DNA from 2 places in the Gordonibacter faecis genome. Region 2 is predicted to be linked to the other one. Evidence: predicted binding sites of a transcription regulator. Region 2 holds the regulator's gene; the other holds the start of a gene.
The links. The regulator HrcA, encoded in region 2, represses chaperone genes, less so after heat shock. The targets are predictions, from matches to a motif close to TNTTAGCANNCNNNNNNNNNGNNTGCTAANA.

Region 1 (7,261 bases), on a different contig from region 2:
AGTACTTCGGGTTGTGGCTCAGCTTGGTAGAGCGCTGCGTTCGGGACGCAGAGGCCGCAGGTTCAAATCCTGTCAACCCGACCACGAATAATCAGGTCAGCCACACACGGCTGACCTTTTTTGTATCTTAATGGTTCAATTGGTAAGCCTTCGCGATTCGTGTCTTTTGTTTTTGTCAGCCCCGCGTTTTCGGGGGATTGAGGCTTGTTTTCCCGGTTCGGTAATGCTATTTTTGTTAGCGCTCCCGTCCAGGGGGCAATGGGGAATTCAGGTTCCACATTACGGAGCTGAAAGGGATGTAGCTTTTGAAGGGCATCCCTTTTTTGCATAGCAATATGCTACTCTGACAGGGTCAGAGTAGGCGGAGCGCTCAGACGGGGTTTGCTTCGCACGACAAGCTTGGAGGAATGTATGAAAATCCTGGGTATGGGCATGCCGGAGCTGCTTATCATCCTGGCGGTCATCCTGCTTATCTTCGGGCCGAAGAACCTCCCGAAGCTCGGTAGCGCCCTCGGCAAGACCGTGAAGAACCTGCGCGACGGCATGGGTGGCGGCGAGAAGGCCATCGAAGAAGCCGAGGATGAGGAAGAAATCGTCGAAGAGGTCGAGGAAGAGAAGCCTGTCCGCAAGACAGTTGCCAAGAAGACCACGACGGCCGCCAAGAAGAAGGCTGAATAGCTCGACGGTAGCGAACCGGTTCGCGGTGTGCGTCGACGGCTCGGCCGGGCGCACGCCGCTTTTTTGTATTCCTTCGGCACGACCGAAAAATCAGTTCAAAATAAAGTTAAGTCGCACGCTCAACAACCGGGCGTGCCTGTTGTATGTGGACGGGTGAGCACAATGGCAAGCGATAATTTCATCCTCACGCAAGAGGGTAAGGACAAGCTAGAGGAAGAGCTCCATTTCCTCGAGACGGAGAAGCGCGCCGAAATTGGCGAGCGCATCAAGGTGGCGCGCGAGTTCGGCGACATCTCGGAGAACTCCGAGTACGACGACGCGAAGAACGAGCAGGGCATGATGGAGGCGCGCATCGCCGAGATCAGCCGCATCCTGTCTGAGGCGACCGTGGTCAACACGCCGAAGCGCTCCAGTAAGGTGAACATCGGCTCCACGGTGACCGTGGACATGGGCGGCAAAGAGCGCGTGTTCACCATTGTGGGTGGCGCCGAGAGCGACGCCGCCGCTGGCAAGATTTCGAACGAGTCTCCGGTGGGCGCCGCGCTGCTGGGCCACAAGAAGGGCGACAAAGTGGAGACGACAGGCCCCACCGGCCGCGACATCTCCATGGTCATCGTCAAAATCGAGCACTAAGGCTCCCATTACGCCAACCTGCGAGTTTGAGGACAACCTATGAGCGATACCCCCGAGCAGACTGAGCACGTCATCGAAGACGACCCCATTGCGGTGCGCCGCGCTAAGCGTGAGGCGCTCATGGCGGCGGGTAAGGACCCGTACGGCCACGCGTTCAAGTATTCGCACCATCTGGCTGATCTGGCCGAACAGTATGCGAACCTGGAAGACGGCGCGTCCACCGAGGACGAAGTGCAGGTGGCGGGCCGTGTGATGGCCAAGCGCGACCAGGGCAAGCTGGCCTTCCTTGAGCTGCGCGACTCCACGGGCGACATGCAGCTGTTCTGTCGCATCAACGCGCTGGGCGAAGACGCCTTCGCGGAATTGAAAGCCCTCGACGTGGGCGACTGGATTGGCGTGCACGGCACCATGATGCGCACGAAGCGCGGACAGCTGTCCGTGGCTGTGACATCGTTTGAGCTGCTGAGCAAGTCGCTGCGCCCGCTGCCTGAGAAGTTCCACGGCCTAGCGGACAAAGAGACGCGCTATCGCCAGCGCTACGTCGACCTGGTCATGAACCCCGAGGTCAAAAACACCTTCGAGAAGCGCTTCAAGATTGTGGCGGCTATCCGTCGCTACATGGAGGACCAGGGCTTCTACGAGGTGGAAACGCCGTTTTTGCATCCCATTCTGGGCGGCGCGAACGCCAAGCCGTTCACGACGCACTTCAACGCGCTCGACCGCGACTACTTCCTGCGCATCGCCACCGAGTTGCCGCTCAAGCGCCTCTTGGTGGGTGGGTTTGAGAAGGTGTTCGAAATCGGCCGTCAGTTCCGCAACGAGGGCATGGACCCGTACCATAACCCCGAGTTCACCACGATGGAAGCCTACCAGGCGTTTTCCGACCTTGAGGGCATGATGGAGCTCACGCAGGGCTACATCCAGGCGGCGGCGCTGGCCGCCTGCGGAACGCTCCAGATCACCTACCAGGGGCAGGACATCGACCTGTCCGGCGAGTGGCCGCGCAAGTCCATGGCCGAACTGGCGAGCGCCGGCGCGGGCGAGGACGTCAGCTTCGAGCGCACGCGCGAGGAATTGGTGGCCATCCTGGAGAAGAACGGCGGCCACGCCGAGGACGCGTGGGGCAAGGGCAAGCTGATCGCCGAGATCTTCGAGGCCGTGGCCGAAGAGAAACTCATCCAACCCACGTTCGTGATTGACCACCCGCTTGAGGTGTCGCCGCTGGCCAAGAAGAAGGCGGGCGATCCGAACTTTACCGAGCGCTTCGAGCTGTTCATCTGCGGACATGAGTACGCCAACGCCTTCGGCGAGTTGAACGACCCGGTCGATCAGGCCGAGCGCTTCCAGGCGCAGGTGGATGCCAAGAACTCGGGCGACGATGAGGCCATGGGCTACGACGAAGACTACGTGCGCGCGCTTGAGTACGGCATGCCGCCTGCGGGCGGTGTGGGTGTGGGCATCGACCGCCTGGTCATGCTGCTCACCGACGCGCCGTCCATCCGCGATGTGCTGCTGTTCCCGCACATGCGCGACGAAGTCCCAGTGGGCGGGCGTTCGCGCCCGGCCGCGGCGGCTACTCCCGCAGCGGCGGCCGCTCCCGAGCCCATCGACTTCTCGAAGGTGGTCATCGAGCCCCTGTTCGAAGACGAGGTGGACTTCGACACGTTCAGCAAGTCGGACTTCCGCGCTGTGAAGGTGAAGGAGTGCATCGCCGTGCCGAAGAGCAAGAAACTGTTGCAGTTCACGCTCGACGACGGCACAGGCACCGACCGCACCATCCTCTCCGGCATCCACGCGTACTACGAGCCGGAAGAGCTGGTGGGCCGCACGCTTATCGCCATCACCAACTTGCCGCCGCGCAAGATGATGGGTGTGGACTCGTGCGGCATGATTATCAGTGCCATCCACGAGGAACCCGGCGAGAACGGCGAGCCCGAGGAGCGCCTCAACCTGCTCATGGTAGACGACCGCATCCCCGCAGGAGCGAAGCTGTACTAATATAAGTAGGTACGCAGCGTTATCCAGGAGGCTGTCCGTGCGTTGATGCCGGGCGGCCTCCTTGTACGTGAGGGCCCGAGGTTTCAGTTCCTCGTCAGAAATGAGCACGTTCGGTCTCATCCGGCCGCTCGTACGCGGGCTGGGGGAGGTCGTGATACGATGGTCGCCGTTGTAGCCAAGGGCTCAAGTTATGGAGCGAGCGTGTGCGGCCTGCTTTGCGTTGGCACTCTCTTGACGAGAGTGCTAGCATGTACCGTGAAACACAAGAAGCTCCGCGAGAATCGAGGCTTTACATGTCATTTGAAAAGTTCACCGACAAGGCGCGCAAAGTGCTTGTCCTTGCCCAGGACGAGGCTCGCTCGCTGCATCAGCCCTACGTGGGCACCGAACATATCCTGCTGGGACTCATCCAGGAGAAAGACGGCCTGGCCGCCCAGGCGCTCGACCGCCTGAACGTCAAGTACGACGGCGTGGTGCAAGCCATTCGCCAGGTGGTGGCCATCGACGAGGACACCGATGTGTCGGGTCACCTGTCGTTCACGCCCCGCGTGAAGCGCGTGCTGGAAAACAGCCTGCGCGAGGCCATGCAGATGGGTCAATCCTACATTTCCACCGAGCACTTGCTGCTCGGCATCGTGCGCGAAGGCGACGGCACGGCGCTTGAGGTACTCACGCGCCTGGGCGTGTCGGGCGACGACGTGCGCAGCGCGCTGAACGACCTCGTGGGTCAAAGCCCGGTCTACGCTGGTCGCAATGCATTCGATCAGAGCGCGCAGGGCTCCGACAGCGTGCTGAAGGAATTCGGCACCGACCTTACGAAGAAGGCGCGCGACGGCAAGCTGGACCCGGTCATCGGCCGCGCCGGCGAAATCGAGCGCGTCATGCAGGTGCTTTCGCGCCGCCAGAAGAACAACCCGCTGCTCATCGGCGAGCCGGGCGTCGGCAAAACAGCCGTGGTCGAAGGTTTGGCGCAGCTCATCGTGTCGAACCAGGTGCCCGACATTCTGCGCGACAAGCGCCTGTTCACGCTTGACGTGAGTGCGCTCGTGGCCGGGTCGAAGTACCGCGGCGAATTCGAAGAGCGCCTGAAGAAGTGCATCAAAGAGGTGCAGGACGCGGGCGACATTATCCTGTTCATCGACGAAATTCACACGCTCATCGGCGCGGGCTCGGCCGAGGGCTCCATCGACGCCGCCGCCATTTTGAAGCCGCCGCTGTCCCGCGGTGAGATTCAGGTCGTCGGCGCCACCACCATCGACGAGTACCGCAAGCACCTGGAGAAAGACTCCGCCCTTGAGCGCCGCTTCCAGCCCATCACTGTGGGCGAGCCGAACGAGGAACAGGCGCTGCGCATCATGGAGGGCCTGCGCGACCGCTACGAGGCGCACCACCAGGTGCACTTCACCGACGAGGCGCTGCAAGCGGCCGTGTTGCTGGCCAGCCGCTACATCCAGGATCGCTTCCTGCCCGACAAGGCCATCGACGTGCTTGACGAGGCGGGCGCGCGCATGCGCATTCGCAACATGACGCTGCCGAAGGAACTGCGTGACTTGGACGAGGAACTGCGCAAGCTGCGCGCCGAGAAAGACGGCGCCATCGCCGCCCAAGATTTCGAGCGCGCCGCCCAGTTGCGCGACGAGGAAGCCCAGCTCAAGGATAAGCGCGCCCAGGCCGAAAAGGACTGGGAGGAAAACGCCCAGAAAACCATCCAGCAGGTGACGGTGGAAGACATCGCGGATGTGGTGTCCATGACCACGGGCGTGCCCGTGTCGAACCTCACCGAGGCCGAAACCGAGAAGCTGCTGCGCATGGAATCGGTGCTGCACGAGCGTGTGATTGGCCAGGAAGAGGCCGTGACCGCGCTTTCGAAGGCCATCCGCCGCTCGCGCTCAGGCCTCAAGGATCCGAAGCGCCCGGCCGGTTCGTTCATCTTCCTGGGCCCCTCGGGCGTGGGTAAGACTGAACTCTCGAAAGCGCTTGCCGAGTTCCTGTTCAACTCCGAGGATGCGCTGCTCTCGTTCGACATGTCCGAGTACATGGAGAAGCACAGCGTGTCGCGCCTGGTGGGTTCGCCTCCGGGCTACGTGGGCTTCGACGAGGGCGGCCAGCTGACGAAGGCCGTGCGCCAGCGCCCCTACTCGGTGGTGCTGTTCGACGAGATTGAAAAGGCGCACCCCGACGTGTTCAACATCCTGCTCCAAATTCTGGAGGAGGGCCGCTTGACGGACGCGCAGGGTCGCACGGTTGACTTCCGCAACACGGTTATCATCATGACGTCGAACGTGGGCGCACGCGAGATCGCGCAGCCTTCGACGCTCGGCTTCTCCACCGACGACCACGCGGGCCTCTCCGACAAGGAGATCAAGAGCCGCGTCATGTCCGAGATGAAGAAGCTGTTCAGGCCCGAGTTCCTGAACCGTATCGACGAGATTATCGTGTTCAAGAGCCTGACCGAACAGCAGATCGGCGAAATTGTGAAACTCATGGTGGCCGATTTGCGCGAGCGCCTTATCGCGCAGAACATGTCCATCAATTTGACGGATGCGGCGTGCAAGCTCATTGCGAAGGAAGGCACCGATGCCACGTTCGGCGCCCGTCCGCTCCGCCGTGCCATCCAGCGCCTGCTGGAAGACCCGCTGTCCGAGGAAATTCTCGAGGGCAAGTGGGAGAGTGGCTCCATCATTGACGTGGATGCCGTGGACGGCGAGCTGGTGTTCACGCAGGGTTCGGGCGCTATCCCCGAGCCGCGCAAGCGCGATAGCATCGCGCGCGACGCTGAACTGCTGCTGACGAACTACGACCTCGGCCACGCCGGTGTCACCTCCGGAGGCGGCTCCGCCGCCGGTGGCGCTGCGGACTAACGCCGACTGACATTATAATGAAACGAGAGCGCGCGGCTTGCGAAGGCCGCGCGCTCTGTCATACTATGTGAAGACTAATGAACGACTGCGAGAGGGATTGCCATGCCCAAAACCATTGACCCTATCTTTTCGTCGGAGGTGCTGCGCGCGCCGGAGTTGACGAGTGATGATTTGGACTTGGATACCCTTGCGCAGTCGCTGCACGGGCTGAAGGGCGAAGTGGACAAGAACCCGCAGACGGCAGCCATCATTTTGGCTGGCGGAACGGGGGAGCGCTTCGGCAAAGAGGGCGGCAAGCAGCTGGTGGAAATTGCCGGCAAGCCCATTCTCACGTGGTCGGCTGAGGCGTTTGACGCGGTGGGCGACATCGGGCTCATTGTTATTGTGTGCCCTGAAGACCGCTGCGATGAGTATCTGAAGAAAGCCATCGACCCATTCCCGTTTGTGACGCCCGTGGTGGTGGCACCGAGCGGCCCGAGCCGTCAGGAGTCCGCGTTCTCCGGCCTGGAATTCGTGCCCGACGAGTACGAATACGTCATCCTGCACGATGGCGCGCGCCCGCTCATTTCACCCGAACTCATTGGGCATACCATTGCCACGCTGAAAGGCAACATCGACTGCGACGGCGCTGTGGTGGCGCATCCGGCCGTCGACACGCTTAAAGTGGTGGAGAATGGCGTGATCATGGGCACGCCCGACCGCCGTGTGTTCTGGAATGCCCAGACGCCGCAGGTGTTCCGTGCGGGCATCTACCGCCGCGCCCATGCCTCGGCGCTGTCGGACGGCTTTGTGGGCACCGACGACTCGTCGCTCATTGAGCGTTTGGGTGGCCGTGTGCTCGTAGTGGAAGGCAAGCGCGACAACATCAAGCTGACCGTCCCCGAAGACTACCTGATGCTCGCCGCCGCCGTGCGAGCCATTTACCTGAAAGACCTGGAGCAATAGCGTGCCACAGCTGCAAGCCGCGCGCTGATAGGGGAGAACCAGTGACCGATCTGACCGAAGCATTTTCCGCCCTCCGTATAGGCCAAGGGTATGACGTGCACGCGTTCGCTGAGGGGCGCAAGCTTATCCTGGGCGGCGTGGACATT
Region 2 (7,261 bases):
GAATGTAAGGATCCACCTTTTCGGTGAGGGTGCCCGGCAGAAATCCCAGGCTCTCCCCCGCCTCCACCACGGGGCGCGTGAGAATGATGCGGCCAACTTCCTTGCGCTTGAGCGCAGCCACGGCCATGGCCATGGCGAGGTAGGTTTTGCCGGTACCTGCAGGCCCGATGCCAAAGGTGATGGTGTTGGTGCGAATGGCGTCCACATAGCGCTTCTGACCGGCCGTTTTGGGGCGGATGGCGCGCCCGCGATACGTGAGCAGAATGTCCTCGCGCAGCGCGGTGGGCGAAAACTCCGCCGTGTGCAAAAGGTCGATGGCGTGGCGCACGTAGTCAACCGTAGGCGTTTCGCCGTTTTCCGCCAGCTTAATAAGGTCACTGAACAGCGCGGTGAGCGACTGCACCTCAAGCGGGTCGCCTTCAAGCACAATGGTGTCACCACGCACGGTGATGCGCGCCGCGAAGGCGTCTTGCACAAGATGGAGCAACTCGTCGGCCTGTCCCACCACGAGCGCCATATTCACGCTGGTAGGAGCCGTGAGAGTAATTTGCGTCTGGTCTGTCATACGGTCATTGTACCACGGGGTCTCATGCCGCAGGCCGATGTCACCGAACCGACAAGGGAAAATAGTGCACGTGCACAAATAGTGAAGCTTTGCGTGGCGGTTTCCAGTGCGTGGCGCTGGCGCGTTCGCCTGCCAGAGCTGCTTCTTAGTGGCATGCGCTTGGTAGGTCGAGACATATCAGGCCGCCGGGAAGCGCGTCGGCGGGTGCAGGAATCTCATAGTAGCTTTCGGTCATGGCGGTTTGGTTTTCTTCTACGAGGGCGAACTCTTGGGTGCCAGCGCGGCGCGCGTAGTCGGCAGCGCGGAGGTCATCACTGAGGGTGCGGAGGGTGGCGGCGCGGGTGGCTTTGACCTCGGGTTTCACCTGATCGGCGCGGACGGCAGCCGGAGTGCCTTCGCGACGCGAGTAGGGAAAGACGTGGATTTTGGAAAAGGCGCAGGCGCGCGCGAGGGCGAGCGATTCCTGGAAGTCTTCCTCGGTTTCGCCCGGAAAGCCTACGATGATGTCGGTGGAGAGCGCGAGTTCAGGCACACGGGCGCGCAGCTTATCAACAAGGGCGCGATACGTCTCGGCATCATAGGGACGCGCCATTTCGCGCAGCACCTTGGAGCTGCCAGATTGCAGCGGCAGGTGCAGATGACGGCACACGCGGCCCTCGGCTTCGGCCAACAGGTCAATAAGCGCGTCGTCCACATCGCGCGGTTCAATGCTGGAGATGCGGAAGCGCACGGGCGGCTCGCCGGTTTTATGCAGGTGTGCGGTTACGGCGAGAAGCCGACGCAGCAAGGCGGCGAGGCGTGTTGCTGCGGGGTCGCGTCGGCTCGTGCCTCCGTCACGGTAGGAGCCCAGGTTGATGCCGGTAAGGACAATCTCCTTCACGCCGGCCTCTGCGTAGGCAACGCATTCGCGCACCACTTCATCGGCGAGGCGACTGGTCGCACGGCCACGCGCTACGTGCACAATGCAGTAGGTACACGCATTGTCGCACCCATCCTGCACCTTCACGCCGACGCGCGTGCGGAAGCCCTCGCCCAGGCGCAGCAGCGGCGCGGAGTGATGCTCCGCACCTTCTGCGGACAGAGCAGCTTCCTCTTCTTCGAGCGATGTGTCCGACAATAACGCGAGTTCAGCGACGCGTTCGTACAGTGTTGCCTTCCCCACGGTTTCCACACGTGTGTCAAGTCCCTCGTAGAAGGCGGCGTCGATCGCGGCGGCACAGCCGGTGACGAGCACGCGAGCGTGATCGTTCGCACGAAGGGCGTGGCGCACGGCCTTGCGGGTTTTCTTTTCGGCCTCACCGGTGACCGTGCAGGTGTTTACCACAATGAGGTCGGCGTCTTCTTCGCGCGTTTCGGTTCCGTGGGCAGCCAAGAGGGCCGCCGCATCGTCGGACTCTACGCGATTTACCTTGCACCCCAGGTTAACAACACAGAAGTTCATCGTGCAAACTCCACCTGTGCGGCCCCGCGAGCCAAACGCCGCAGTTCATGCAGCACGAGCGCAGGCGCAACCACGCCAGCAGTTTCAGTACGCAGAATGGAAGGGCCCAGCGTGGCGAGCGCCGCGTGCGCGTTGCAGGTCATAAGCGCGTCGACTTCAGCGTGCGTGAGACCCCCCTCGGGACCCACCACCACTGCCACGCACGCCTCATCAGGTGCGACGTCCGCAGTGGCAAGGGCACCAGCAAGCGCCTCGTCCAAATACGCTGTCCCAGGAGCTTCTTCCCAACACACGAGCACCGCCGTCGCGTCTGCAAGAGAAGCACTCGCATCCTTAATCGCTGCCGGTTCAGTTACCTCGGGCACGAACCGACGCCCCGACTGCATGGCCGCACTCTTTGCGATGGCACGCCAGCGCTCGGTTTTCGCCGCCGTCTTCTTCGCATCAAGCTTGACGATGGAGCGCTCGCACACCAAGGGCACAAAGGTCGTTACGCCCAACTCCGTCGCGTGGCGTATGACCTCGTCCATCTTGTCGCCCTTGGCGAGGCCTTGCACGAGCACTACCTGCGGCTCCGTTTCAGCCGCACCGAATCGCTGCGCGATACGCACGAGCGGCTCAGCGTCATCAAACGAAACGATTTCGCATTCGAAATAGTCACGAGCCGCATCAACCACCGCCACATGCTCGCCCACAGCAAGCCTCAGCACCCGCGCATGCTTCGCGTCATCCCGCGAAAGCCGCAAAGAAAACGCCTCAGCCCCCTCATCAGCAAGCACCTGTTCCTCAAGGTAAAAATGCGGCAGCGACATACCGTTCCTAACTTAATTAAAAGCGTCGCGAAGTTTTTGCAAAGGCGTGCGGGCGTCGGAGACGTCCTCGCCGAGTTCTTCAGCCAACTGCTCCAACAGTTCGCGCTGCTTTTTCGTGAGTTTCTTGGGAACCACTACGTTCACGTGTACGAACAAGTCGCCGCGCGCGTCGCTACGGAATTTCGGCATGCCGTAGTCCTTGACGCGCACCACCTGCTCGTTTTGGCAGCCCTCGGGGATGCGCACCTGCACCTTTTCGTCTTCAAAGATGCCGTCAATTTCAATTTCTGCACCAAGCGCCGCTTGCACGATGGACACGTTCGCCCGCGCGTGCAGATGGTCGCCGTCGCGCTCAAAGAACTCGTGAGGCTGAATGCGCACCGTGACAATGAGGTCGCCGGGAGCGGCGCCCTGCATGCCGGCTTCACCGAAGCCCGACAAGCGCAGTTGCTGCGAGTCGCGAATGCCCACAGGCACTTCCACGGTCACACGCTGGCGGTCGGGTACACGACCCTGACCCTCACACTCAGGACAGGGGTTCTCCACCGAGCGGCCCGTGCCGCCGCAGGTTTTGCACGTGGTAGCCGTTTGCATGTCGCCCAAGAACGTATGCTGCACGGTGACCACACGGCCCTGGCCGTTGCAGTCGGGGCAGGTGATTTCGCGGCCATCTTCGCCCAGGCCCGAACCATCACAGTCGGGGCACGGCGCCAGACGATCGTAAACAATTTCCTTCTTCGCACCAGAAGCCACTTCTTCCAGCGTAACACGCAGGCCCACGCCCATATCGCGGCCTTCACGACGCTGCTGCTGACGCCCGCCGGCCGCGCCGCCAAAGAACGAGCTGAAGATGTCGCCCATGCCAAAGCCGCCGCCGAACAGATCTTCAAAGTCCACGTAGCCGCCGCCCCCGTAGGGGTTGCCGCCGCCCGCCGCGCCAGGAATGGTGCCGAAACGGTCGTACTGCGCGCGCTTCGCCGGATCGCTCAGCACGTCGTACGCCTCATTCAGTTCCTTGAACTGGTCTTCGGCGTCGGGCGCCTTGTTCACATCGGGGTGAAGCTCGCGCGCTCGACGACGAAACGCCTTTTTGATCTCGTCCTCAGTGGCGTTCTTGGAAACACCCAGAACCTCGTACAGATCCTTGGCCATTGCTTTTCCGCGTACCTTTCCTCACGGGCGGCGCATCCCTCGCGCGCTACCCAACCTTATACGTCCTGAAGCGCCGCACTCGCAATGCGTACTGCGCGCAGCACCTTCGAATAATCCATGCGCGTGGGACCCACGACCGCCACAACCCCAGCTGACGCACCGCGCCCGTAGCGACTTGCCACCACCGACACGCCCGCAAGCTCCGCCGCCTCGTTTTCGCTGCCGATGCGCACGCAAGGAATGCCACCGGTTTGTCGCGCCACGTCGTCGAGCACATGCAGCAACACCGTATCGTCCTCAAGCACCTGCATGACAGGAAGCAGCGCCTGCGACTGGCTGAACTCGGGTTTTGTGAGCAGTGAACTCACGCCCAGCCGATGCGCGCGCGACAACTCGCTTTCCTGTAAGCACGACAACACTTCGTCAAGCGCCATGCGCACGAGCGGATCGCGAAACGCCTCAACCATGCCCTGGCCGAGGCCGTCTTCAATCTGCTGGAGCGACTTGCCGGTAAACACTTCGCTGAGAAACGCCTGCACACGGGCGAGGTCATCCGCGCCCACTTCTTCGGCGAACTCCATTTGGCGGTTGAATACCTGCCCGTCTTCCGTCACCAGCACCACCAGCGCGCGGTACGGATTGAGCGAGATGAGCGACAACTGTTTAATGTGGAGCTTCAACACCGACGGTGCCAGCACGATAGACAGGCAATCCGTCAGGCGCGTAAGCGCAGATGAGGTTTGCTCAAGAAGGGCATCAAGTTCGCTTGCGCTACGACGCAGTTCTTCAACAACAGGAAGATAGCGCTCATCATCGCCCGAGAAATCCGCATCAAGCAGATTGTCCACAAACGCGCGATACCCGTGATCGGTTGGAATACGCCCCGCCGAGGTGTGCGGCTGGGTGATGTAGCCCCCATCCTCAAGCACGGACAGTTCGTTGCGCACCGTAGCCGGACTCACGCCCAGGTGGTAGCGCTCCGTAAGCGTGCGCGAGCCCACCGGCAGAGCGCGCGCAACATATTCTTCTATGAGCGCAGCAAGCACTCGCTGCCTGCGATCTGATAGCACGCTTCCCCACCTTCCTCTCTCGCCTTGCATCTCTCTTCACATCCGTTCTCCGAACGGCACCAACGCATCATTTTAGCAGCCGATGCAAGAGAGTGCTAAGAAAAACGGGAAATATGAATACAGTTTCCTCACCGCCACGAGTTCTCCCTTGCTTTTTGCTGGCGCACCAGCGTTACATGCTTTGTTTAAGGGGCGAGGTCGAAGAGTTCGCCGTAGAGGGTGTTGCCGCAGAGCCAGCCTTGTTCGGTGGGGCGCCAGCGGCCGTCTTTGTGCACGACAAAGCCTTCGCCCGCAAGGCGCTCAAGTGTGGCAGGCGCTTCGGGTAGAAGTGCAGCGGCGCGTTCCACCTGGTCATCGGAGATACCACGGGTCATACGCATGCCAAGCATAAGGTCCTCGGCCGCCATCTGACGCGCGTCGAGGTCGTCAGTGACCTGGCCATCTTTCACGCGCATGCGGCGCTCGGCGTTCTGCGTCATCGTGGCGGCCGAGCGACCAAGACCGAGGTACGGCACACCCGTCCAGTACGCACTATTATGGCGACTTTGGAAACCAGGGCGCGCGTAGCTGGCCACTTCGTAGCGCTCGAAACCCGCTTCGGTGAGCACACGAGCGGCGAGCTCCATATGCGCCGCCTCCACGTCATCGTCGGGCTCTTCCATCTCACCCGCCAATACCGCAAGGTCAAAGGGTGTGTGCGGCTCAATAGTAAGCGGATACACACTCACATGCGCCACCCCAAGCGCCACGGCTTCGCGCACACTTGCTTCGAAGCTTTCCACACTCTGACCAGGGATGCCACACATAAGATCCACGCTCACGTTCTCAAAGCGCGTCTGCGCCGCCGCAATGGCCCGCCGCGCGTCATCGGCCGAATGCGCACGCCCGAGCACCGCCAACACCTCATCATCGAAACTCTGCACGCCAAGCGACAACCGATTCACGCCAAGCGCCCACACGTCGCGCACCATACGCTCGGTGAGACTCTCTGGATTCGCCTCCATGGTACACTCCACCTCAGGCGTGAGGTGCATCGAAAGCGACAAGGTATACAGCAGCATCGACAACCGCGAAAGCCCAACATGCGACGGCGTGCCACCTCCCAGATACACCGTCTCAAGGGCGCCCAACTCCCCCTCCTTCGCCTTACGGCGAATCTGGAGCGAAAGGTCCTCCACATACGCATCAATCTCCGGCGAATCCCCCGCCACCGCCGAGGTCGCAAAGTCGCAGTAAGCACACCTCTTCACACAAAACGGCAGATGCAAATAAAGCGCCCTATAAGGATCATGCGGCATACTAAATCCCTTTCAACTAACCCAAATGTCAGGGACGGAACCCTCCCCCCTCTCTCAAGGGCTTCCGGGAGCCGTTCCACCTGGTTGATATTACGCCCGTACGTCGCTCATTTCGACCAGTAATGACGAGCACCAGAATAGCGGAAACGTAGCGCCGAGCGGGCGATTGCGCTCACCAAGCGAGTTCCGCACGAGCCGAACAGCCCAGTGGGCTGTTCGTGCGAGCCCAGGACTGTCCGAGCGACTGAACGTTATCGCCCACTCGGCGCGGACGAACCCACATATTCCAGTAACTCGTCAAACACCGCGTCGAAATCTTCCACCGACACGCAGGCATTGATTTTGCCGCGGGCTGCGGCGGCTCCCGGGAGCCCGGCCATATACCACATGGCGTGTTTACGCATGCGCACAATGTTTTTGCCTTCGCGCTGAGCGAGCAAGCGCGCGTGACGACGCGCCATCGCGATGCGCTCTTCAACCGTTGGAAGCGGTGGCTCCATCTCACCGGCCAGCGCGGCTTTGGCCTGGGCGAACACCCAGGGGTTGCCCTCGGCTCCGCGCGCAATCATTACGGCATCGCACCCCGTGCGCTCTACCATGGCCACGGCATCCGCGCCGCAACGCACGTCTCCATTGCCAACTACCGGCACGCTCACCGCTTCCTTCACCCGCGCGATGACGCCCCAATCGGCCGACCCGCGATACAACTGCTCGGCGAAACGCCCATGCACCGCCACCGCGCACGCGCCAGCCTCTTCCATACGCTGCGCGAACGCGGGCGCCGATTCCTCACCCTCGGCCCAGCCGCGACGAAACTTCACCGTCACCGGATGCGCCACTGCTGCACGCACCGCGCGCACGATGGCAGCCGCCAGTTCGGGCTCCTTCATGAGCGCCGAGCCATCGCCCTTGGACACAATCTT

Region 1: the regulator HrcA is predicted to act here: its motif matches at 3,528-3,558, upstream of QNJ86_RS08020 (ATP-dependent Clp protease ATP-binding subunit).

Annotation. Positions count from the first base shown of each region.
Region 1 covers NZ_JASJEU010000014.1:57,425-64,685, reverse strand. The annotation lists tRNA gene QNJ86_RS08040 (tRNA-Pro) at 8-84, shown strand; gene tatA (twin-arginine translocase TatA/TatE family subunit) at 412-678, shown strand; gene greA (transcription elongation factor GreA) at 841-1,311, shown strand; gene lysS (lysine--tRNA ligase) at 1,351-3,309, shown strand; gene QNJ86_RS08020 (ATP-dependent Clp protease ATP-binding subunit) at 3,603-6,170, shown strand; gene ispD (2-C-methyl-D-erythritol 4-phosphate cytidylyltransferase) at 6,273-7,115, shown strand; gene ispF (2-C-methyl-D-erythritol 2,4-cyclodiphosphate synthase) at 7,157-7,261, shown strand, end outside.
Region 2 covers NZ_JASJEU010000003.1:72,942-80,202, reverse strand. The annotation lists gene QNJ86_RS00620 (PhoH family protein) at 1-565, opposite strand, end outside; gene QNJ86_RS00615 (MiaB/RimO family radical SAM methylthiotransferase) at 711-2,006, opposite strand; gene QNJ86_RS00610 (RsmE family RNA methyltransferase) at 2,003-2,818, opposite strand; gene dnaJ (molecular chaperone DnaJ) at 2,831-3,970, opposite strand; gene hrcA (heat-inducible transcriptional repressor HrcA) at 4,027-5,040, opposite strand; gene hemW (radical SAM family heme chaperone HemW) at 5,226-6,338, opposite strand; gene dusB (tRNA dihydrouridine synthase DusB) at 6,590-7,261, opposite strand, start outside.